2 regions of the Streptococcus respiraculi genome follow, and region 2 is predicted to be linked to the other one. Evidence: predicted binding sites of a transcription regulator. Region 2 holds the regulator's gene; the other holds the start of a gene.
What was found. The regulator NrdR, encoded in region 2, represses ribonucleotide reductase genes. The targets are predictions, from matches to a motif close to ACACNATATATNGTGT.

Region 1: a site for NrdR is predicted at 8,580-8,595, ahead of nrdD (anaerobic ribonucleoside-triphosphate reductase). Genes of this name have one in related genera too.

The regions. Positions count from the first base shown of each region.
Region 1 covers NZ_CP022680.1:104,419-116,619, reverse strand. Annotated here, with positions in the region: gene prmA (50S ribosomal protein L11 methyltransferase) at 1-439, opposite strand, end outside; gene CHF41_RS00535 (GIY-YIG nuclease family protein) at 450-1,358, opposite strand; gene CHF41_RS00530 (DUF3013 family protein) at 1,361-1,831, opposite strand; gene CHF41_RS00525 (replication-associated recombination protein A) at 1,919-3,205, shown strand; RNA gene ssrS (6S RNA) at 3,306-3,501, shown strand; tRNA gene CHF41_RS00515 (tRNA-Lys) at 3,507-3,579, shown strand; gene glf (UDP-galactopyranose mutase) at 3,848-4,951, opposite strand; gene nrdG (anaerobic ribonucleoside-triphosphate reductase activating protein) at 5,014-5,610, opposite strand; gene CHF41_RS00500 (GNAT family N-acetyltransferase) at 5,607-6,110, opposite strand; gene CHF41_RS10015 (hypothetical protein) at 6,156-6,293, opposite strand; gene nrdD (anaerobic ribonucleoside-triphosphate reductase) at 6,271-8,481, opposite strand; gene CHF41_RS00490 (glycosyltransferase family protein) at 8,635-10,182, opposite strand; gene CHF41_RS00485 (bifunctional folylpolyglutamate synthase/dihydrofolate synthase) at 10,689-11,942, opposite strand; gene CHF41_RS00480 (helix-turn-helix domain-containing protein) at 12,120-12,201, opposite strand, start outside.
Region 2 covers NZ_CP022680.1:841,943-854,143, forward strand. Annotated here, with positions in the region: gene CHF41_RS04250 (transposase) at 1-178, opposite strand, end outside; gene CHF41_RS04255 (AI-2E family transporter) at 561-1,694, shown strand; gene nrdR (transcriptional regulator NrdR) at 1,794-2,261, shown strand; gene CHF41_RS04265 (replication initiation and membrane attachment family protein) at 2,270-3,418, shown strand; gene dnaI (primosomal protein DnaI) at 3,419-4,318, shown strand; gene CHF41_RS04275 (NADPH-dependent oxidoreductase) at 4,315-5,028, shown strand; gene der (ribosome biogenesis GTPase Der) at 5,042-6,352, shown strand; gene CHF41_RS04285 (hypothetical protein) at 6,372-6,722, shown strand; gene CHF41_RS10070 (hypothetical protein) at 6,940-7,158, opposite strand; gene CHF41_RS04290 (pilus expression-regulating Snf2 family helicase) at 7,402-10,491, shown strand; gene zapJ (divisome accessory protein ZapJ) at 10,748-11,422, shown strand; gene murC (UDP-N-acetylmuramate--L-alanine ligase) at 11,419-12,201, shown strand, end outside.

The DNA.
Region 1 (12,201 bases), 740 kb from region 2:
AGGCCATCCCAGGATCGAGCCGAATCACCTTCTCACCCACTGTCGCCTCATAGTCCGTCCAAGATGGCACAATGGTCAAGTCGTGGGTAATCCGCGCCGGCTCGTAGTATTTCTTCCAGTTGTCCGCCCAGTCTTCTTCTTCCAAGGACTGTTCCTCCAAGCGAACCGTATTTGGATCTAAAAAGTCACTAACTTCTTTCAAACGCTCAAGGAGGCGCTCCTTTATATCTTCAATTGCTAAATTTTCTGGATAGTAAGCAACAATCGTAATTCGGTCTGATTGCTCCTTTTCAGGCACAATCTCACCAAACAAATCCTCCTTGTCCAGATAATCTGCCGTATCTTCAATCGCAACGCCCTGTGCTCCCAGCTCAATCAAGAGATTGGATACAATCTCCTCACCTTCTCGCTCAAGCTCTACCCGTAATTCCTGCCACATAGTCTCTCCTTTACTTGCTGATTTCTTGTTCCTCTAGTTCTTTCAAGCTGAGCCCCACTTGGTTTTTCCATTCTGTCCGTCCGTTCGCACTCATACCAAGTACAAACATAGCTGCTGTTGAAGCACTATTGAAAAGTTGATTTTGTTGCAAAATGCCATCTTGAATCACATTCCTTTTCACCAACTCTTCTCTTAGTTCCTTCACCGATTCAGAAAGATGAGGAGCGTCAATTAGATCCACCATACTGCCTTTTAAGACGACAAACCCTTCCGTAGTTCGCTTGCAGGTCGCTTGAATTTGCTGCTTGGATTTCTTTGTCCTTCGTTTCAAATGAAGCAGTTGCTCGTCTTCCTGCTGTTTTTCAGAAAAGACAGATTCTTTCCGAATAATCGGTACAAATAGCTTATAGCCTAATGTCCCAATAATCATCGTCGCATATTCAATAATTTCGTCTAACTCCGCTTGCTTCTCTTCTGTCACATGACCTGGATTAGGCTCATTACCATTTTTAACGATAAATCGCCCAGCTTCCTTGGCAAGGTTGGTAAACGAATTTTCCAAATAGCTAATTTCAGTTGAACCGAATGAATTGTTTTGCGTTGTCAAAATAATGACATCGTTGAAATAATCGGCATGAGAGTCTCTAGTATGCTCCTGCACACGCAATAGGACACCTTCACCATTTTTCCGAGTGGTTGCTTGGCCAATATAAGTAATATCTTGTTGGGTCTCATCGTCCTTGCCAAACAAAAAATAAATGCCGCTTTGTTTCAATTCGTCCCGTTCTTTGAGGGTCGCAAGTTGAATGCGAGGAATTTTATACAGGACTCCTGTCCAATTGGACAAGGTGCACTTCATTCTCCCTGTAACATCTCCATCCATTAGAAAAATATTGATATTTTTACTACGATGATACATCTCTAATACCTCGGATAAGGGTGAAAATCTCCCTCTTTAAGAGCAACTCTGCCATTTTCAAAAGCCTCTTTATCCCAGACAATCGCAAATTCTTCTGCCTCATCATCTGCCAAAAAGTCCATTAAATCATCCAGTCCTTTTTCAGCTGTTTCTGCCAAAAATCCGACAAAATAAGCCAAAAACTCACTGGATAAGCCTTTTTTCTGCTCATAAGGAATAGTCGCTAAATACTCCTCTTCCTTAACGGTTGATTTTAAAGGATTATAAAATAAGACTGCCTCTTCAAAGAAGATATCTTCTGTTGTCCGAATCCCCTCATCATCAACTGTTTCAATACCTGCCTGATTTTCCACTTCTAACAGAAAAGCGACCTCCACCACATGATTTTTCTTATCCCAATTGATTTCAAAATCGTATGGAAAATCCTTCTCCATTTTCTGGTCCAACACATCTAAAAATCCGTACTTACTCATCTTGCCTCACTTTGCTGTATTTATGATAGAATATATAGATAAGTGTAACACAAAACCAAGTAAAAAGATAGGACAGAAAGGAGCCTCATGATCAACAACCTCGCTCTTAACATGCGTCCCAAAACCATTGACCAGATTATTGGACAAGACCACTTAATCGGAGAAGGAAAAATTATCCGCCGGATGGTTGAGGCAAAACGGCTGTCGTCCATGATTTTATATGGTCCACCAGGAATTGGAAAAACCAGTATTGCTAGCGCTATTGCAGGCACCTCAAAATACGCCTTTCGCACCTTCAATGCGACTGTTGACACCAAAAAGCGACTCCAAGAAATTGCAGAAGAAGCCAAATTTTCAGGTGGTCTGATTCTACTTCTTGATGAGATTCATCGCTTGGATAAGACCAAACAAGATTTTCTATTGCCTCTCCTTGAAAACGGCAACCTCATCATGATTGGCGCCACCACAGAAAATCCTTTCTTTTCTGTGACACCTGCCATTCGCAGTCGTGTTCAAATTTTTGAGTTAGAACCACTTTCAAACGATGACATCAAAACAGCTGTTCAGATTGCCATTACTGATACTGAGCGTGGCTTTGATTTTCCTGTTATCCTCGATGATGAGGCGCTCGATTTCATTGCAACCAGTACCAACGGAGATTTACGCTCTGCTTTCAACTCCTTAGAATTAGCCGTTCTATCCACCCCTGAGAATGATGAGGGCATCCGCCATATCACACGTGACACCATGGAAAATAGTTTACAAAAAAGCTATATCACCATGGACAAGAATGGCGACGGACATTACGATGTCCTCTCTGCTCTTCAAAAATCCATCCGCGGGAGTGATGTCAACGCCAGTCTCCACTATGCCGCCCGCTTGATTGAAGCTGGTGATTTACCAAGCCTTGCAAGGCGACTCATGGTGATTGCCTACGAAGACATCGGACTTGCCAATCCTGAAGCTCAAATCCACACGGTAACGGCCCTTGAAGCCGCTCAAAAAATTGGTTTTCCAGAAGCTCGCATTCCCCTTGCCAACATTGTCATCGATCTCGCCCTGTCACCAAAATCAAACTCTGCTTATCTAGCCATGGATCAAGCGATTGCTGACCTCAAAAAAACAGGGCATCTTCCCATTCCACGTCATCTCCGAGATGGTCATTACAAGGGAAGCAAGGAATTAGGCAATGCGCAAGATTATCTCTATCCTCATAACTTTCCTGAAAAATGGGTCGACCAGCAATATCTACCAGATAAATTACGAGATAAGCAATATTTTTCAGCTAATGACACTGGGAAATACGAGCGAGCACTCAAACTAACCCAGGAGAAAATTCAAGAACTAAAAAAACGAAAGGCCAAAAGACCTTGAGAGAGTAAGGAAAACACGCTTTCTTTATGGCAACGCTTTCTTTTTTACAAATTTTCTCTTGATTTTTTTCAAAAATATGATAAGATAAATACATAGATAAGAACTGCTGTGGTATACGAATTCATACCTATGTGTTGACCGACTATTTTTGTATTACTAGGGAAACAAGAGTTTTCTAACAGTATGCAGGCCGTCTCACACGGAAGCGACTGAAGTTAGAAACGAGTTACCCACCTGCTACTTACTGTGCGGGATCAATACAATTCATGAATCACCGGTACCAATACAGCGTTTTTCTTTTCCTTCCTTAGCTCAGCTGGCAGAGCAGCGGACTCTTAATCCGTGGGTCGTAGGTTCGATCCCTACAGGGAGGATGTTCGCATATCTCCGAAAGCCTTGTACCGCAAGGCTTTTTGGTTGCGATAAGCAAATTTGTTCTACTGTACACAAACCCCTAGACTGGTCGATTCCAATCTAGGGGCTTTTCGTATAGTCTTTTAGTTTTGATTTATAGTGGATTGAGAAAAGAACAGGGCAAGGCAAGGACTGGCGTTCATAAAAGCGACTTAACGATGTCCTAGCCTTTATTCAATCTACTTCAATGCTAGGCAAGGCTAGTCAACAGTGTAATAGATGACTATATCATTCCCCAAACTCTGCTTCTACCACTTCAAGCGCTCGCTCAATGACGAGGTGCATATCGTAGTACTTGTAATCTGCCAAGCGACCACAGAAAATGACCTTGTCTTTGATGTTTTCTGCTTCTTTCGCATACTTGGCAAAAATAGCATTGTTTTCTGCATCGTTAATCGGATAATAAGGCTCATCACCCTTGTACCAATTGGCCGGATACTCTCTCGTAATAACCGTCTTTTCCTGATTTCCAAATTCAAAATGCTTATGCTCAATAATCCGAGTATAGGGAACTTCTCGTTCTGTATAATTGACCACGGCATTTCCTTGGAAATTATCTGTCTCCAGTACCTCATGTTCAAAGCGGAGACCACGATAGTCCAATTCCCCGTGCTTGTAGTCAAAATACTGGTCAATCATCCCTGTAAAGACCACTTTTTTAGCCTGCGCTTCCAAGACTTCTCTCTGTTCAAAAAAATCCACCCCAAGATCTAGATCAATCCCCTCTAGCATCTTCTCGATGATGACATTATAGCCCCCCTCTGGAATCCCTTGATAGCGGTCATTGAAGTAATTGTTATCAAAAGTAAAGCGAACTGGTAAGCGTTTGATGATAAAGGCTGGCAAATCTGTCGCGGAACGTCCCCACTGCTTTTCTGTATAGCCCTTGATGAGGATTTCATAGACATCTTTTCCAATCAATTTCAGAGCCTGCTCCTCTAAATTCCGAGGTTTCGTATCTTTTAAATGCTGGGTCTGCTCTGCTATTTTGTCCCTAACCTCCTGCGGGGTCTTAGTACCCCACATGGCATAAAAGGTATTCATATTAAAGGGCAGATTATACAATTTTCCTTTATAATTCGCAACAGGCGAGTTGATATAGTGATTAAAATCTGCAAATTGATTGACATACTCCCAAATCCGTTTGTTCGACGTATGGAAAATATGGGCCCCATATTTATGGACATTAATCCCCTCGATTGATTCACAATAGATATTGCCTCCAATATGGTCTCGCTTGTCAATCACCTTGACGGTCTTACCACGTTTAGTTGCTTCGTAGGCAAATACAGCACCTGATAATCCTGCTCCAACAATAATATAATCGTACATATTCTGACTCTCTTCCCTAAAATAACCCTACCATTATATCACAATTATGAAGAAAATTGGACCTATTTTTCCTCTCGCACCACCTGTTCATATTGGCTCGTTCCGTCCTGCAATTTCTCCCAGACGACGACTTGATTTTGCGCTAGCGATTTCTGCACATCGATGATTCGCTGGTTACTTGACCCACGAAATTGCAACATGAGATTACGTTTGGTGCGATCGTATCGTCCGTCCACTAGAATATCAATATGGCGTAATAATTCCAACTTATCAGGCGTCTCCAACATCATTTCTTCCCAGGTATAGCCCGTCCAAGACCAAATATCCTTGTTAGGTAGCTCTTTTCGAATCCGCTTCACCAAGGGAAGAAGAATGCCCGTATTCAAAAAGGGCTCGCCGCCTAACAGGGTCAATCCCTGTACATAGGGTTGGGCAAGATCTTGCATAATTTGCTCCTCCAGCTCCTGAGTATAGGGAATACCCGCCTTAAAAGACCAGGTCGCAACATTGTAGCAGCCCTCACAATGAAACATGCAGCCTGCAACGTAGAGAGAATTGCGTACCCCTTCTCCGTCCACGAAATTAAAGGCCTTGTAGTCAATAATTCGCCCCTGGCTCAGTTCTTCACTTTTCCACTCTTGTGGCTTGGGATTGTTCATAACTCCTCCACATCAATCCAATACCGTTCAGTCTCGCCAACCTGATTCTCCAACCGTCCACCTTGTGAGAAAATGGTTCTGCGACTAGCTTCGTTGTCCACACGGCAGGTCACTAGCACCCGAGAAATATTTTTGGATGTTGCTTCCACCAATCCTAGACGCAACTGCTCTTTAGCATAGCCTTTCCCGCGCTCGCTAGGACGAATGCTATAGCCGATATGACCTCCGTGTTGCAGTAGTTGATCACTTAACCGCAAACGCAGATTCAAAAAGCCCAGCGCTCGATTGCTATTATCAAAAGAGACATACTGGATATATGGTACAAAACCCGCAGGAAGCTCTAGCCCCATTTCTGCAGCCGCATTTGTTTCCAACCAGTTTTCATAATTAAAATCTGCCCCACCAAAAAATCCATCCGTGGGGCTGTTCACACTGCGAAATTCCTCTATCATCTCTAAAATGGTTGCTTTATCTGCGAAAGTTGCTCTTCTTAGTTCCATCGTCTCCTCCTTACAAGACAAGGAGAGCAACGCCCTCCTCTATTGTTATTTCTCTTGTTTTTTCAAAAACTGCTCCCGTAGTTGGGCAATCTTGTCTTTCTTATTCATGCCACCTTTGGAATGTTTTTCATGGTAGCGCTCAACGAGGGCTTTCCCCTTATCATCTAGCTGGTATTTCCCCATTTGTATCTCCTTTTATCCTTATCGTAGATCCATTCATATGTTTGACCCGCGCAGCAATCTCTTTGTGACGGCCATTGACCATGGGTCTTGCCTGCGGATTTCCTAAATAACCACAGGTTCTCTTAACCACATCAACCGTTTTAGGATCTGTATTGCCACAGTTCGGGCATTTGAAGCCCCGCTCAGTCGGTGTAAAATCACCTTCAAAATGGCACTCATAACAGCGATCAATCGGTGTATTAGTCCCCAAATAGCCCACGCGGTCATAAGCAAAGTCCCACACAGCCTCCAAAGCCTTAGGATTCTGCTGCAAAACAGGATATTCACAATAGTGGATAAATCCACCTGTTGCACCCGCTTCGGGATAATCCTTTTCAAATTCTAATTTTTCAAACGGTGTTGGATTTTTCCGTACATCATAATGGAAAGAATTTGTATAGTATTCTTTATCTGTAATGTCCTTGACCAAACCAAATTTTTCCCGATCCAAACGACAGAATCGATCTGTCAAACTCTCAGACGGTGTCGAGTAAATTGAAAAATGCACATCATACTCATCCGACCAAGCACCAACCCGCTCTTTCATGACCCGAATAATATCCAGTGTAAATTCTTTGGCAACTGGATTAGTCTCCCAATCGCTACCGTAAAAGACCGCCGCAACTTCATACAAGCCGATGTAGCCCAGCGAAATCGTTGCACGACGATTGATAAAGAGTTGGCTCACCGCATCATCCTTACCTAAACGTTTTCCAAAAGCACCATACTGATAGAGAATAGGGGCATTGGCCGGTCGCGCCTCCATAACTCGGTGCATACGGTAGACTAGAGCATCTTTGGCAATCCCCATACGCTCCTCGAAAATATCCCAAAATTTGAGTATATCACCGCCAGATTCCATGGCAATCCGAGGAAGATTGAGGGTCACAACTCCCAGATTCATCCGACCAGAATTGACTTCTTCACCATTTTCATCTACCCAGCCCTGTAAGAACGAGCGACAGCCCATAGGTGCTTTGAACGATCCCGTCAAGTCAACAATCTTATCATAAGACAAGACATCAGGATACATTCTCTTCGTCGCGCACTCCAAGGCCAACAACTTGATGTCGTAGTTAGGACTATCCTCTTCCAAGTTTAGCCCCCGTTTCAAGGTAAAAATCAACTTTGGAAAAATAGCTGTCCTCTCTTCACTCCCCAATCCCTTAATCCGAATCTGTAAAATCGCTTTTTGAATTTCTCGTTCAAACCAAGATGTTCCAAGACCAAAGCCCAAAGAAGTAAATGGCGTCTGTCCATTTGAGGTAAATAAGGTATTAATCTCATATTCCAAGGACTGCATGGCATCATAGATATCTTTTTTAGTCTTTTCACGCGCATATTCTTCCTGCTTTTCAGGTAATACCCACTCTCTTGCATCCTTTAAATGCTTCTGATAATTCAATTCTGCATACGGCGCTAACAACTCATCTACACGATCTGCTGTACAACCACCATACTGACTTGAGGCGACATTTGCGATAATTTGCGAAATCTGAGCTGTCGCTGTTTGAATCGATTTGGGACTTTCTACCTCGGCATTGCCAATCTTAAAACCATTTGCCAGCATCCCCTTAAAATCAATCAAGCAACAGTTGGTCATCGGCGTATAAGGACTATAATCCAAATCATGGAAATGAAGTTCCCCTTTTTGATGGGCATTCGCCACATGAGCTGGTAGAAGCTTGAGACCAATGGACTTCCCAACAATTCCTGCGGTCAAATCGCGTTGGGTATTGAAAACATCACTGTCCTTGTTAGCATTTTCATTGACCACCGTCTGATCTTTTGTCAAAAGCTTCTCAATGGTGAAATTGATGTCCATCGCTTGATGACGCTCAAAATCTCGCTTGGTCCGATACTGAATATAAACCTCAGCTAAGTCATACAAATGCGCCTTGAGCAATTCCTGCTCCACAATGGTCTGAATCTCATAAATCTGAATATCCTCATGAAAGCGACGACCAATCTCTACTAGCACAGCTTCGACCACCTGGTAAAGCGCCGTCCTTGAGCTAGGATGTTCCAGCTCAGCATTCGCCCGACCAAGCGCCACTAAAATTTTATCTGCATCAAAGGCGACAGTCCGCCCATCTCGTTTGAGGACAAGAATATCAGGGACTATCGTCTGTTCTGTTTGTACTCGCATTTTTTCTCACTCTCTCCTTTCATTGTCTTTCTCTAGTGTATCACTTCACAAAAACAAAATCAACATCTAGTATTGATTTTCTTATTTTTTTATAAAAAACACAATATATAGTTTCATTTAGACAACAAAAAATGATTGCTTACACAATCATTTTCATTCTTTTTTCTCATATAAAGTCAGCTGACTCATCTTCAAATCTACTTCTTCGTAATTCTTTTCCAAATTTGATTTGACTCTATCAAGAAGCGGAATCTGCTTGTTGATGACAATATAGCGAGCCTTATTCTTGTTTAAATCAAAGGCGAGACTATCTTGATTGGTCTTCGTATCTAAATAAGGACTAGCTGTCAATATCTTTCCTACTGACCGACGCTCACTCTGAAGATAAATCTGAGCGCTATCATCCCAGGCATACATTTCATCCGAACTTTGTGAGTGTTCCTTGATATAACGAGCTACTTCTTGGCGATCCTTCATCACATCCCCAGCAACAAAGTAAGAAACCGCCGGTTTCACGACTAAGAGTAACAGCAAGCCAAGTAATGGTAGATAAATATGTGATTGGAGGTAAGAGTAATGGGCCATTTTTTTCGCAAGTAATTCTTCACCTTGGGCGACAGAAGATAGATCCAGCAATCCCATAATAAAACCTGCTGGCAAAAGAAGCACCAAATGGCTCAACTCGAAATGGCTATCTGCTATGAGAAATAGAAGTTGCAGGGTAAAGACCATCACAAGAATAACCTTGAAATAAACAAGTTTCCCTTGCTTCATAGACAAGAGTAAATGCAGGAAATTCTTTAAAAAGCCTGACAAAAGCAGGAATAAAAAGATTTGAGTAAGCGTCCAGAGAATACCATTATATGAAAATTTCAAGGTAAACTCATAGAAAAACGTCTGTTGAATCGCAGCCCCCAAGACTTGCTCTACGAAGGTGTAATAACCTACTGAATAAACGATGAGAAGGAAGCCAAAAATTGCTGCCAAGGTTTGGTAAACACCTCTCGCCATCTGGCGCCGTGTCACATTGTAAACCGTCAAGACAAGAGCAGACACTACCCACAACAAGACGCTCTTAGGATAAATCATAAAGGCAACTGCAGCATAGATGCCATATAAAATGAATCCCTCATCACGAACCGCTCGTTCAACGTAACGCAAGACAAACCACAAACCAGCCAGAACAAATGGCAAGGCAAACAAGCTTGCTTGGACGCCTCCAATATTCAAAGCCAGAATAAATAAATAAAACCAATTTTGTAATCTTAGGGCCAAACGACTCGACTGACTAACATAACTACAGATTTTATAGAAATAAATACCCGCAGCAGATAAAACAAGCCACTGCAAGAACACAAGGCCAGCTGTCGTCCCAAATGAAGATCCGACAGATACAAGTAAATAGTACAGTACACCACTCGTACCGAAAAAGTGGCCATAAGGGCTCTGACCTGCCTGCATTGCAAGACCTGCATACAAATCTTGTGATTGCATATTCGTAGCAAATGAGGTCAAAAACGGATTAGCAACGCTAAGAATACTCAAGACCAAACTCCATAATAAGGAGGGGACAATCTTAGTTTTGGGAATGTTTTTCTGAAAATCTTCATTTAGGGATAGCGGTTGTTTATTTTGACGAACACGGCGACCGCGTCTTGAATAGCTCTCTGAACGACTATACGTCACTTCTGTCTCTGTCATTGGTTCCTCCTTACACAATTCATTTTATTATAACAAAAAGTATGCCGTATGTCATTTCTTATTTTGATTGTGCAGGACCTGAGCATAGCACTCCAATTCTCAAAAAATATGATCGGTTTGTTTCTGAAATTCCTCCAAAAACTGAGCTTTTTCTTCATCTGTCATACCTGTCTATTCGTAAAAAAGAATCACTTTATACTCGTCAAACATCAAACTCGGATGTCGTTAACTCGCCTTGCTTCAACAGTCCGGTGGACTGTTGAAAGTTGGAAATAAGGATTATGCAATAATCCTCAGCTACCTTTAGTTTGAACTAGGGGTTCAAAGATTCGAGCTACGCTCGTTCTATTTCCAGCCTTCCACAATTCTCAATTGCAAGGGGGGGGAGCTACGCTCGCTCTATTTCCAGCCTTCCACAATTCTCAATTGCAAGGGGGCGAGCTACGCTCGCTCTATTTCCAGCCTTCCACAATTCTCAATTGTGGAAGCTAATCAGATTTTGATTTTTATAGAGTATTACCTCTTTTTTGAAAATAATTCCGAACTTCTGAAATAAAGTAGAGCGAACCCGTGATAAATAGTACTTCATCTGCTTCAGCGTTTATTTCCCATTCCTGTATGAAACGCTCATAATCCGCTTCATAGCGCAATTCCTCTGGGCAATCTATCTCTTCTATACCACCGTCATAGGCAAAGCTCGTCAAGACTAATGTAGCCTGAGGCAACCTTTTTTCGATATAGGCTAGCATTTCTCGAAAATCTTTTCGTTTCAAAGCAGAAAAGAGAATCATAGGCTGAACATCCGATTGCGATTGTATAAAATCCACCAAGCGCTCAATTGCGGGAAGATTATGGGCACCGTCCAGGTAGATACGTCCCTGTTGCCCTACTTTTTCTAAACGACCTACCCAGCTTGTTGTCGCTAAAGCATGACGAACCATTCTACTATCTACTGGCAGATTGCGAGCCTCCATGAGCAAACTAAAGACCTGCAAAGCAAGGGCGGCATTCTCTTTTTGGTGTTGACCGACCAATCCTAAACGAATATCATCTATGCTTTGTGCCCTATTGGTAAATAGACCATTTTCTAAGGAAAAGTCCTGACCTTCGCAATAAATCGGTGCTTGTAGAGCTTCTGCCTTTCTACGACAGATTTCAATAGCTGAGGCAGGCAATGGACCGACTAGTAGCGGAACTTGTAGTTTTACAATTCCTGCTTTTTGCTCTGCAATATCTTCTAAATGATAACCAAGTAAATCCTGGTGATCAAGACCAATAGACGTAATCACTGTTACCAAAGGATTTACCACATTAGTCGTATCAAGCAAGCCACCTATTCCTACTTCAATCAGTGCAAAGTCCAAATTCTGTTCTTTAAAATGAAGGAACATCAGCAGAGTCAGCACTTCAAAATAACGAAAAGGTTCATATTTGCGCTCCACCTCCTGCTCTAGGTTAAAAATTTTTTCTAACAATTCTTGAAAAGTAACTTCTGAAATAGGCTGTCCATTAATGCAAATCCGATCATGGACAGTCACCATGTGGGGAGAAACAAAAGTCCCAACCCGAAACCCCTGAGCAACTAATAAACGATGTAAAAATGCTATGGTAGAGCCTTTTCCGTTCGTTCCTGCCACGTGAACAACCGGTAAGTCTTTTTCAGGATGACCGAGCAAGTCGAGCGCATACTGCACTTTGTCCATCTTGTAACGATAAACTTGTCCCTGCTTGGCATCTAACCACCTATCTAATCTCGTCATTTCAGCCTCCTTTCCTACTTTTTCTATAGTAGCAACTTTCGTTCAAAAAAGCAAAAAAGCGGTGGGTTATTTCACCCACCAATCCGACCAGTCAACTGTAGCAGCATAACGCATTGTCTTCATCATTCTTGCCTCCTTCTTTCTTGATAGTCTTAGTATAGTAAACCATCAAGAAAATCAACAGGACAAAAATGTCGCAAAATCCATTGTATCTAGTCGCCACTGATTATGCAATTGCTCCATCAGATGTCGATTTCCC
Region 2 (12,201 bases):
ATTCCAAAGGAGTCAGGTTGTTTAGTTTCGCTTGATAGCGTTGTGTATTGTAAAACTGGATTGTTTGATTATCGACCTGATATTGTTTACTGAGTTGGGTAAGCGACTGTTCTTGGTTAAGTAATAAGCAAACAATTTCTAACTTTTCTTCTACTGATTTTGGACTTCTTTTGGACATAGGAAAACTCCCCTTACTAGTGTCTAGTGAATGTTGGTTTTTTCACTGTCTACTATATGGGGAGTATATCACTGTTCCTGATGAGAGTTTTTATGTATGTCGATGATATGTTGTATCCTCTTGAATAACTCATTTTCCTCGGTAATGGCAGATGAGGTCAGTTCAGTCGAAAAAAGCAAGCCTTAGAACCTAGTGAGCTCAGATTCAAGGAAAACGATGATATCTAGAAGGTAGGGAGTTTGTTTTCAGGAAATCTTCTAGAAATCATATTGGAAAATACAATCGTTCATCAGGTATAGCGACTTCTTTGGCAAGCATTTTCTGACTTTTTCTCCAAATTATGCTATCATAGGACAAATAAGGATGAAAAGGAGATGGACAGATGCAGAAGAGTTCATTTAAAGAAAAACTCCTCTTGATTAGTTTTGCGGCCTTGGTCTTACTTGCGGTGTTGAATTATTCAGATATTTATAGTACAGTTAAGGTCTTGTTATCCAGTATGAATGCCTTGTTTATCGGGGCGATTTTTGCCTTTATCTTAAATGTTCCGATGAAGAAGTTGGAAGATTTGATTGAAAAGGTGTCCTTTTTACGTAAGAGCAAGCGTTCCTTGGCGATTTTCGGTGTCTTGATTGCCTTTGCCTTGATTGTGACGGGAGTGGTAGTGATTATCCTGCCGACCTTGGTCTCAACGGTATCTGAGTTGGTATCGGTGACCAATCAAGCCTTTCCAAAGTTGATTCGGACCTTGCAGGATAGTGGCTTCTTGTCTAGTAAATTAGGCAGTCGCTTGAACAGTTATGTGAGCCAGTTTACAGATTGGTCGAAGTTGTCAAGTTTTGCGACAGCTTTTCTCGCAGGCTTAGCCACTAATGTGACAGGTATTTTTTCAAATGTTTTGACCTTGGTCATGGCCTTCTTTTTCACCTTGAGCATTCTTGGGAGCAAGGAGCATTTGCAGAGCATGACAGGTCAACTCCTTCATGCGGCTTTTCCCGAAAAAGTGGTGCGCACCATTAGCTATATCGGCGAGGTGATTATTGAAACCTACGATCGTTTCTTGATGAGTCAGATTGTAGAAGCAGTCATCATCGGAGTGTTAGTCTTTGTCAGCTACTCACTCTTTTCGATTCCGTATGCGGGAATGGCAGGGATTTTGTCAGGTGTCCTATCATTTGTGCCTTACATTGGTCCATTTTCGGCCTGTTTCATCAGTGCCCTCTTTATCTCAGTGCAAAATCCTTGGTTGGCTCTCTGGTCCATTGTCCTCTTCCAAGTTATCCAATTGATTGAAGGAAATGTCATCTACCCTCGTGTAGTGGGACAGTCTGTTGGTCTGCCAACGCTTTTCACCTTGGCTGCTGCTTTAATTGGTGGGAATTTATTTGGCTTGCTGGGCATGGTCTTCTTTACCCCCATTTTTGCGGTCATTTATCGCTTGGTGCGGGAATGGACTTACGCACGGCTTGAAAAGAAACAGAAGTTGAAAAACGATACTTACCAAGAGCAGGACTAGTTCTGCTCTTTTCTTTTGCGTTGCTCCAATCACGCTCCCTTTTATTATCCTGTGAAATATGATACAATGAAGTGATTATGATAGAATGGGAGAAGTAGCATGCGTTGCCCAAAATGTACCAGTATAAAATCAAGTGTAGTCGATAGTCGTCAGGCTGAAGACGGAAATACCATTCGCAGAAGAAGAGAGTGTGAAAACTGTGGTCATCGCTTTACCACTTATGAACGTGTGGAAGAAAAAACCTTGGTGGTCGTGAAAAAAGATGGCACTCGTGAACAGTTTTCTCGTGAGAAAATTTTCAACGGAATCATTCGTTCTGCCCAGAAACGCCCAGTATCTAGTAATGAGATTGAAGAAGTGGTCAATCGAATTGAGCAAAAGGTTCGGGCCCATAGCGATAGCGAGGTCGAAAGTGACTTGATTGGTAATTTGGTCATGGAAGAATTGGTCGAACTAGACGAGATTACCTATGTCCGCTTTGCCTCTGTCTATCGTTCCTTTAAAGACGTGGGCGAATTGGAAAACTTGCTCAAGCAAATCACCAAGGGAAGCAAGACCAGAAGATAGGATAGCACATGAAACCAAACGATTTCTATTCTTACATGAGAAAGAATGCCCTTAGCCCCAACTGGCTCAGCTTTATTCTCTGTTACCAACCGATTATTGGACAAGATGCAGCTGCGGTCTATCAATTCTTGTGGGCTGGCTATGACCATGGTGTGGGGCAGTATGCCCTTAGCCGTATTTTGAATCATGTCAATATGGGCATGGGGCGCTTGGAACAGGCGCTTGATGTACTCGGTGCTATGGGGTTGCTTGCGATTTATCAAAAGGACGAAAAAATCGTCTTTCGCTTGGCAGAACCCTTGTCAAAAGAGGATTTTTTGGGCACTCCCTTGTATCAAAAACTGTTGACCAAGAAAATTGGAGAACCAGCAGTTGAGGAATGGACCGATGCAAAACCAATATCAGACACCGAAGTGACCAAGAAATTTTCAGATGTCTTTACTAGCCTAGGTGACGTTCCGCTTGCTCCTCTTGCTGTACAGAGTTTTGATTTGCAAGCCTTTCAGACCATGATGGCACGTGACCGCTTGCGTTTCCAAAATGAGACAGACGATGTCATTGCTCTTTATCACTTGGCAGAAAAAAATGGCTGGGATTGGATGCAGGCCTATAAGGTTGCAAAAGAGACAGCCAACGGTCAAGTGATTTTGGTCAAGCGCATGGAACAAAAGGTGGCAGCAAGACCTGTCGCCGCTAGTTTGACCAAGCAAGAGCAAGCCATTGTTCGGGAAAGCAAGTCCAAAACAGCACTCGAATTTTTAACCCTTTTAAAAGAAGCTCGCAAGGCGACTGTCACCATGTCAGAACGCAAGTGTTTGCAGCAGTTGGTGGATTTGGGCTTGCTTGATGAGGTGATCAATGTGATTGTCCTTTATACCTTCAACAAGGTAGACTCGGCCAATTTACAAGAAGCCTATGCTTTGAAATTGGGGAATGATTTTTCCTACAAGGAGATTCGAAGTGCAGAGCAAGCAGTTTATCACTTACGAGATAGCAAGGTAGTGAGCCGTAAGAAAGACAGCGGTCAAGCTAAGAAGAGCAATGTGCCTGAATGGAGCAAGCAAGAAGTCAAGACCGAGCAAACAGAAAAAGGTCAGGCAGAGCTGGCTGCTCTCTACCGTGAATTAGAAGCTATGGAAATGAAAGGAGAGGGATAGATGAAAGCTATAGAAAGCAAGGTACCACAAGGCGCTACATCAGGAAGAAAATCCTATCAAGAACTCTATCAGGAAATCATTCAAGATACGGAAGTAGCTGATTTTATCCGTCAGCACCAATTAACAGAAGAAGAAATTACCCGCTCTATTTCCAAGTTTTTTGAATATGTGACTGAGCGCAAGAAATTTCTCCATCAAGACGAATCCTACATCGCAGTGGGTTATCAGCCAGTCCTCATCATGAATGAGGGTTACGCCGATATCTCTTATTTAGAGACAGCTGAATTAATTGAGTACCGAAAGGAAGAAGCGATTAAAAATCGTATTCAGCTGATCAATCTTCCTGCGAATCTGAAAAATATTACGATTGCAGATGTTGATCGCAATGATGAGAATCGAGTTGAGGTCATAAAAGCTATGACTGAATTTGTCAAGCAGGCAGGTCAGGACAATAAGGGCTTGTACCTCTATGGCAATTTTGGGGTTGGAAAGAGTTATCTCATGGCCTTTTTAGCCAATCTCTTATCCAAGACCCACCAGATGTCAACTACCATGCTTCATTACCCAACCTTTGTTGTGGAAATTAAAAATGCCATTGGCGAAGGTCTAGTCAAGGAAAAAATTGATGCGATTAAGACGGCTCAAGTCCTGGTCTTAGATGATATTGGTGCAGAGCAACATAGCTCTTGGGTGCGCGATGATGTTTTACAGGTCATCTTGCAGCACCGCATGCAGGAAAAACTGCCGACCTTCTTTACGTCGAATTTTTCCTTTTCCGACTTGGAACGTCACTTTGCGGCGGGGCGTTCAGGTGATGAAACTTGGCAGGCTAAGCGGGTGATGGAACGTATTCGCTTCTTAGCCACTGAACTACAGTTAGGAGGAGTGAACCGTCGATGAATGAAACAATTGAGTTAATGCTCTCTCACAGCTCTGTTCGCAGATTTACCGAGGAGCCGATTGCAGATGCAGATTTGCAGGCGATTATTAGCGCAGGACGTGCAGCTTCGACTTGGAAGAATTTCCAGTCCTATTCGATTATTGTGGTGCGTTCAACAGAGAAAAAAGAAGCGTTACATGCCCTAACCCCGCAGCCTGCTATTTTACAGGCAGATACGATTTTGCTTTTTGTAGGAGACCACAACCGAGCGAGCAAGGCGGCTGAACTGCACCAAGCGCACTTTGATGCCAAGGGAACAGAAAATCTCTTGATTTCTTCTGTTGATGCTGCTTTAGCTGGGCAAAATGCTATGCTAGCAGCGGAGAGTCTGGGCTACGGTGGTGTCTTTATCGGTATGATTCGTCACGCAGCAAGAGAGATTGCCGAGCTCTTTTGCTTGCCAGACTACACCTATCCAATCTTTTGTATCGCCTTAGGCAGACCCAACCAGCATTTTCCAGTCAAGCCACGTCTGCCTTATGAAACCGTTGTTTTCAATGAAGAATACCAAGAGCAAGGTGTGGAGGCGATTGTCACTTACGACCAAATCCAATCGGATTATGCGGGAGCGAGACAGAAAGAAACGTGGTCTGAGCGTTTAGTTGCCCAATTTGGTCAGGCAGAATATCCAGAAACCAAAGCACTTTTGAAAGAAAAACAGTTACTATAGAAAAGGAGGAGCAATGGCTCTACCAACTATTGCCATCGTGGGGCGTCCCAACGTTGGAAAATCAACCTTATTTAATCGGATTGCGGGTGAGCGCATTTCAATCGTAGAAGATATAGAAGGTGTGACTCGTGACCGTATTTACGCAACTGCTGAATGGCTTAATCGTCATTTTAGCATCATTGATACAGGGGGGATTGATGATGTTGATGCGCCTTTTATGGAGCAAATCAAACATCAGGCAGAAATTGCCATGAGTGAGGCAGATGTCATCGTCTTTGTTGTATCTGGAAAAGAAGGGGTGACAGATGCAGATGAATATGTAGCTAAAATCCTTTATAAGACTAATAAACCGGTTATTTTAGCAGTTAACAAGGTCGATAACCCTGAAATGCGTAGCGACATTTATGATTTTTATGCCTTGGGCTTAGGAGATCCTTACCCAGTATCATCGGTTCACGGAATTGGGACAGGTGATGTGCTTGATGCCATTGTGGAAAATCTTCCAGCAGAGGTCGAAGAAGAAAATCCAGATATGATCAAGTTCAGCTTAATTGGGCGTCCAAATGTTGGGAAATCTAGTCTGATTAACGCTATTTTGGGAGAAGAGCGCGTGATTGCAAGTCCTGTTGCAGGTACGACTCGAGATGCGATTGATACAGTCTTTACGGATAGCGAAGGTCAAGAATTTACCATGATTGACACAGCCGGTATGCGCAAATCTGGCAAAATCTATGAGAATACGGAGAAATACTCTGTCATGCGTGCTATGCGTGCCATTGACCGCTCAGATGTCGTTCTCATGGTCTTAAATGCCGAAGAAGGCATTCGTGAGTATGACAAACGGATTGCAGGTTTTGCCCATGAAGCAGGAAAAGGGATGATTATTGTTGTCAACAAATGGGACACCCTTGAAAAAGATAATAAGACCATGCAGAATTGGGAAGCAGACATCAGAGATCAGTTCCAGTATCTCTCTTATGCACCGATTATCTTTGTGTCAGCTCTGACCAAACAACGTTTGCATAAATTGCCTGTCATGATTAAGCAGATTAGCGAAAGCCAGCAAACACGGATTCCATCTGCAGTTTTAAACGATGTGATTATGGATGCGATTGCCATCAACCCAACGCCGACTGACAAAGGCAAACGCCTCAAGATTTTCTATGCGACCCAAGTGGCGACCAAGCCACCGACTTTTGTCATCTTTGTTAACGAGGAAGAGCTCATGCATTTCTCTTACCTGCGTTTCCTTGAAAATCAAATCCGCAAGGCCTTCGTCTTTGAAGGCACACCAATTCACCTGATTGCTCGCAAGCGGAAGTAGGCTGCGAAAGGAGGAGGACATGGACGTATATCTTGGTTTTCTTGCCGTAAGTTATATTTTTGTAATGCTTGCCAAAAAGGCCTTGAGCTACAATGCGGCAGCGTATCCTCCCTTTTCATGGCGCTATTGGGCGAGCTTGCTTGCATATCTGTACCTAATATTAATGGCTGTACTGGTCTTAATTTTAGGCATTCATACAGGAACTGTCTTATGGATGAGTAGACAAGCTGTTCTCGTGTTGGTATTGGGCCTATATGTCTTTCTAATTGCTCTCTGTAGCTGGTTACTCATAATCTATAGTGAAAAACTAGTCAGAGATACACGCTATTATCGAGCGGTTGAGCGAGCGAAAAAGTCGGCTGAACACTGATAACAAGATTTCTAAAAAATAACCAAAACCGAGCTGGTTTCGATCAACTCGGTTTTTTATATGATGGATTGAGAAAGGAATAGGACAAGGCAAGGAGTTGCAGATAGAGCGGGCATTAATTGAGGATTACTCCATAATCCCTATTTCCAACCTTCAACAGTCCACTGAACTATTGAAGCAAAGCGACTTAACGATGTCCTAACCTTGATTCAAGTCGCTATAGATAGAGGATATCACCGTAACTACTAGGCTTGCTAAGGATTATCCAGCCTTCGGTGATGGCAAGAATAGAGGGAATGCCTGTCCGGTCTAGGAAGAGGTAGACTAGCCTTAACGCAATCAGCTTGCGGTAGAGTCTATGGGCGCTGATTGCGCCTGCAAAGAGAGCTAAGAAAAAATAGTAGAATTGGTTAATCAGAACTGTGCCAGCTATCACCTTGCTGTTTGTTCAGCCGATAAGAAAGAGGCAACAGGAGCTAAGTGCTAGAATCAAAACAATAAATGGATGAAAGAGCAATAGTGTCATGACGCCCTCCTTTTAAACTGTATCGCAGGTATTGCTATATTCGCTTTTTTTAGAATAAGCAAGTAGAATGAGGGAACGGTACAAAAGAAAACACCTCTTTTTCCGTATCTAAAAAAATATGCTATAATGAAGAGATAAGATAAAGGAGTATGTATGGGTCGATTGATGCCAGGGCGGATTCGTCAAGAGGGAATCTTGCTTTATGAAAGCGGACAAGTTGAAGTGAAACAGGTAGAAGATAGGCAGCTCTTTTTGACGATTGAAGAAGAGGATTTTTGCTACGCTTTAGAAGAAAGTAAGTTGTCTTGTAGTTGTGATACGTTTTCAAGCAAGGGTTACTGTAAACATTTAGCTGCGGCTGAATATTTTTTAAAAAATGATCCAGAAGGGAAGGTCTTAGAAGAGCAGCTTTCGGCTGATAAGGAAGAGCACGAGGAAACAGTGCGCAGGACCTATGCTGGTGGGTTATTTCTTGATAATCTGCTGGAGAGTACTCAGGAAGCCGATATCCATTACCGTTTGGCTGTGGAAGGGCAGATGATGCTCTTTGACCATAATATCGACTGGACTTTAAAAATTCAGCGCGGTGTTGATCCACGAAGCTACATCATCCGCGATATTGGTGCTTTTTTGCAAATTTTGAAAAAGGGTGGCTACTTTCAGATTGGCAAGCAGTATTATGAGCGGATTTCCTTTGAACAGTTTGATGTGGCCAGTCAGGATTTAGTGACCTTTTTGTGGCGGTTAATTCCTGACAAGAAGGTAGGCGATTTGGAGATTTTGGTCCATTATGGACGGCATCTGCGCTTGCCACTTGCTAATTTTGAAGAAGGGCTAGATGTCTTGACGCAGCTAGAATCCTTTGAGTTTCAATACGATATGAATACCTATACGGAGCTTCAATTGCTGGCCTTTGATGCTCAGGCAGAGCGCTATTTCTTTGAAGTTGTCGTTCACCAATACATGATCGAGTTGCGAGTAGAAGAGCGACCTTTTCGCGAACTCTTCAATGGTCGCTATCTATTAGTGGACAATCGTCTTTACTATCTGGACAGGAAGCAGGAGCAGATTATAGCTGCGCTCAAAGGGCTTGTTCCAAGTGAGAGCGGAGAAAAATCAGTCCAGTTTGACTTTCAAGATCAAGAACGCTTGGCACTTAGTTTGTTGGAGCTGGAATTGGTTGGAAACGTCAAGGCGCCGAAGCGCTTTGTTATTTCCGATTTCCGTCCTCGGTTTGACTTTTTTTTGAGAGCTGAAGGGGAGATTGAACTGCGTCTCACACTGGAATTTGACAAGATACAGGTAGCGAGTAGAGAAGCCTTACACCTTCTGCCGTTTTCGTATCATTTTCAGCATGTGGCGCAGGTAGAAGCGGTTATCCAAGAAGCGGGCTTTAGAGGAGACTTTATTGCGTATCATCCACCGCTAGCCCCTACAGACTGGTACAGATTTTTCAGTCAGACTCTTCCAAGATTTCAATCCTTGGGTCAGGTGCAGCTATCGAGTGAGCTAGAAAGTATGATGGTTGAGACGCAACCGACAATCAAGGTAGAGCCCCATGGCTCTCTGCTTGACATTTCCTTTGACTTTGCAGGGATTGCTGAGGACGAGATTGATCAGGCAGTGACGGCACTGCTTACGGATGCCACACATTTTACCAGCCAAACAGGAAAGGTCTTGGTCTTCGATGAGGAGACAAGGCGGCTGAGTCAGACCTTGCAGGACTTGCGGGCCCGCTACCAATCAGCAGGACATCTATCCCTTGACCGCATAGCTTCTTATCAACTGGCTCAGATCTGGGCTGGAAAAGACACAGTGCAATTCTCCAAGGAATTTCAACAGTTGGCCTATGATTTGGCTCATCCAGAATCGTTTGAGTTACCTAAATTGCAGGTGACGGCTTCCTTGCGTGACTATCAGCTTTTGGGCGTGAAATGGCTGTCCATGCTTGACTACCATGGTTTTGGTGGCATTTTAGCAGATGACATGGGGTTGGGAAAAACCTTACAGACCATTGCCTTTTTGAGCAGTCATTTAGAAAAAGATGCTAAGGTCTTGATTTTGGCGCCTTCTAGCTTGATTTACAATTGGCAAAGCGAGTGCCAGACTTTCGCACCTGAATTAGATGTGGCTGTGGCCTATGGAAACAAGGAGAAGCGGGAGGATCTGATTCTTGCAGGACACCAAATCATCATCACCAGCTACCACTCCTTTAGGCAGGATGTAGAGCTCTATCAGCACCATCGCTATGATTACCTGATTTTGGATGAAGCACAAGTCATGAAAAATGCCCAAAGCAAGATTGCTCAGCTCTTGAGAGAATTTGAAGTGGGCAATTGCTTTGCCCTTTCGGGAACGCCAATAGAAAATCATCTGTCAGAATTATGGTCGATTTTTCAGATTGTTTTACCAGGATTGCTGCCAGGAAAGGCAGAATTTGCTAAGTTGTCCGCAGAAGAAGTTGCACGTGTCATCAAACCTTTTGTTTTACGCAGGAAAAAAGAAGATGTGCTACTAGAATTGCCTGATCTACTAGAAATCAATGTCTTAAATGAATTGACCGATGAGCAGAAGATTGTCTACTTGGCTCAATTGAAACAAATGCAGTCAAGCATTATAGACGCAAGCGATGCCGAAATTCAGCGCAAGAAAATGGAAATTCTCGCAGGCATTACCCGTCTCCGTCAAATTTGTGACACACCGAAACTCTTTATGCTAGACTACAAGGGAGAAAGTGGGAAGCTTGAGAGTTTGAGAGAATTACTGGTTCAGCTAAAAGAAGGGAACCACCGCATCTTAATCTTTTCTCAATTCCGCACAATGCTGGACATGATTGAGGAAGAGTTGGAAGTGCTAGGCTTGACCAGCTACAAGTTGACAGGGTCGACCCCCGCTAATCTCCGTCAGGAAATGACGACTGCCTTTAATGCAGGAAGCAGGGATGCCTTTCTGATTTCGCTTAAAGCAGGTGGCGTGGGACTCAATCTGACAGGGGCAGATAGCGTGATTCTAGTCGACCTCTGGTGGAATCCAGCCGTAGAAGCCCAGGCCATTAGCCGAGCACATCGTATGGGACAAACAGAGAAGGTTGAGTGCTACCGACTCATTACCCGTGGGACTATTGAGGAAAAGATTCAAGCTCTACAAGAAAGTAAAAAGCATTTGGTGACGACCGTTCTTGACGGTAATGAAAGCAGGGCCAGCATGACAGTCGATGACATCCGAGAGATTTTGAGTATTTAAGAACCTTATTTACAGCTCAGCAACTCTATTCAGAGCTTATTTTACGCTACTCATCATTGTCTTTTTTCGAAATAGGGTCAGTATTCCTTCAAAAAAACGCCTTGGTGATTGTAAAATAAAGAATTACTTCGCTTATGAAAACAGGTTCTAAGAGTCTCAAATCAGTTGTTAGAGGCCTTTGCCAGCTGGCTCTAAGGAAAAATGATAGTCAAAGTGCGTAAGGTGTGGTATAATAAACGTTTGAAAGGAAGAATGTATGGTGAGAATGCAGACAAGATTTCCCCTAGTAGCCGATGATGAGTTAATCGTGGGAGAAAATCCTGAAATGAGATTATATGATGAGGGGGACTTGATTAGTAATATCAAAGGTCCTTATCAGGATAGGGAATTTGGGCAAGAAGTAGCGAATCAGGCTGTTCCTCAATGTCAAGGGGAACGTGGGGCAGAAGAGGCCTTATTGCCACCGCTATTTAAAGCAACCCCGAGTCCGTATTCTCGAAAAGAACGCTACCAAAAGCCAACATCTTCTGTTTCTTCTGCTCCGCAAGTGAAAACACAAGGGCAGTTGGCACGAGAGACAGCGCGTGAAGATTTGAAGAAAAAACGTTCGGCCTCTTATCTTCACCAAGAAAAGCCACGCCATATTCTACAAGAAAAGCGTCAGGTGACTACCCCCTTGCTCAAAAAGCCAGTGCCTCACTTAACTGCCTTGGCCAATCGCTTACAACAGACAGACTATATTTTGGCGGACGTGCCAGCGGTTTATTCACTGCAAAAAGAAGACCGAGAGCAAGAACAAGCAGTCAAGAAAAATTCCTATGATTTTTTGAAGAAAAGTCAGGTCTACAATTACCCAGAGCGCAAGGTACAACGTGAGCGTCGTCTGGCACAAGAATTAAATCTAACACACATGGAAGAGGGATTGGAATGACAAAAACCTATCATTTTATCGGAATTAAGGGGTCAGGAATGAGTGCTCTGGCTTTAATGTTGCATCAAATGGGGCACAAGGTACAAGGAAGTGATGTTGAAAAGTACTATTTCACGCAACGTGGACTTGAACAAGCAGGGATTAAGATTCTCCCATTCAATGAAGAAAACATTACGACAGATGTCGAATTGATAGCAGGAAACGCTTTCCGTCCAGATAACAATGTCGAGATTGCCTATGCGGATGCAAATGGCTTTCCTTATAAACGCTACCATGAGTTTCTCGGGCAATTCATGCGTGATTTCACGAGTTTTGGTGTGGCAGGAGCGCATGGAAAAACATCGACAACCGGGCTTCTTGCGCACGTTATGCGCAATATCACGGATACCAGCTACTTGATTGGAGATGGAACAGGTCGTGGTTCGGAAAATGCTCAGTATTTTGTCTTTGAATCAGACGAATACGAGCGCCATTTCATGCCTTATCACCCAGAATATAGCATCATTACCAATATTGACTTTGATCACCCAGACTATTTTACTAGTTTAGAGGATGTCTTCCATGCCTTTGATGACTATGCCAAGCAGGTACAAAAGGGCTTGTTTGTCTATGGTGAAGATGAGCAACTCCGCCATATTACAGCAACTGCACCGATCTACTACTACGGTTTTAATGAGGACAATGACTTTGTAGCCTATGATTTGCAGCCGTCAACGACTGGTTCGCAGTTTAAGGTCCGCCATGACGGACAAGAATTAGGTCAGTTCCAAATTCCGACC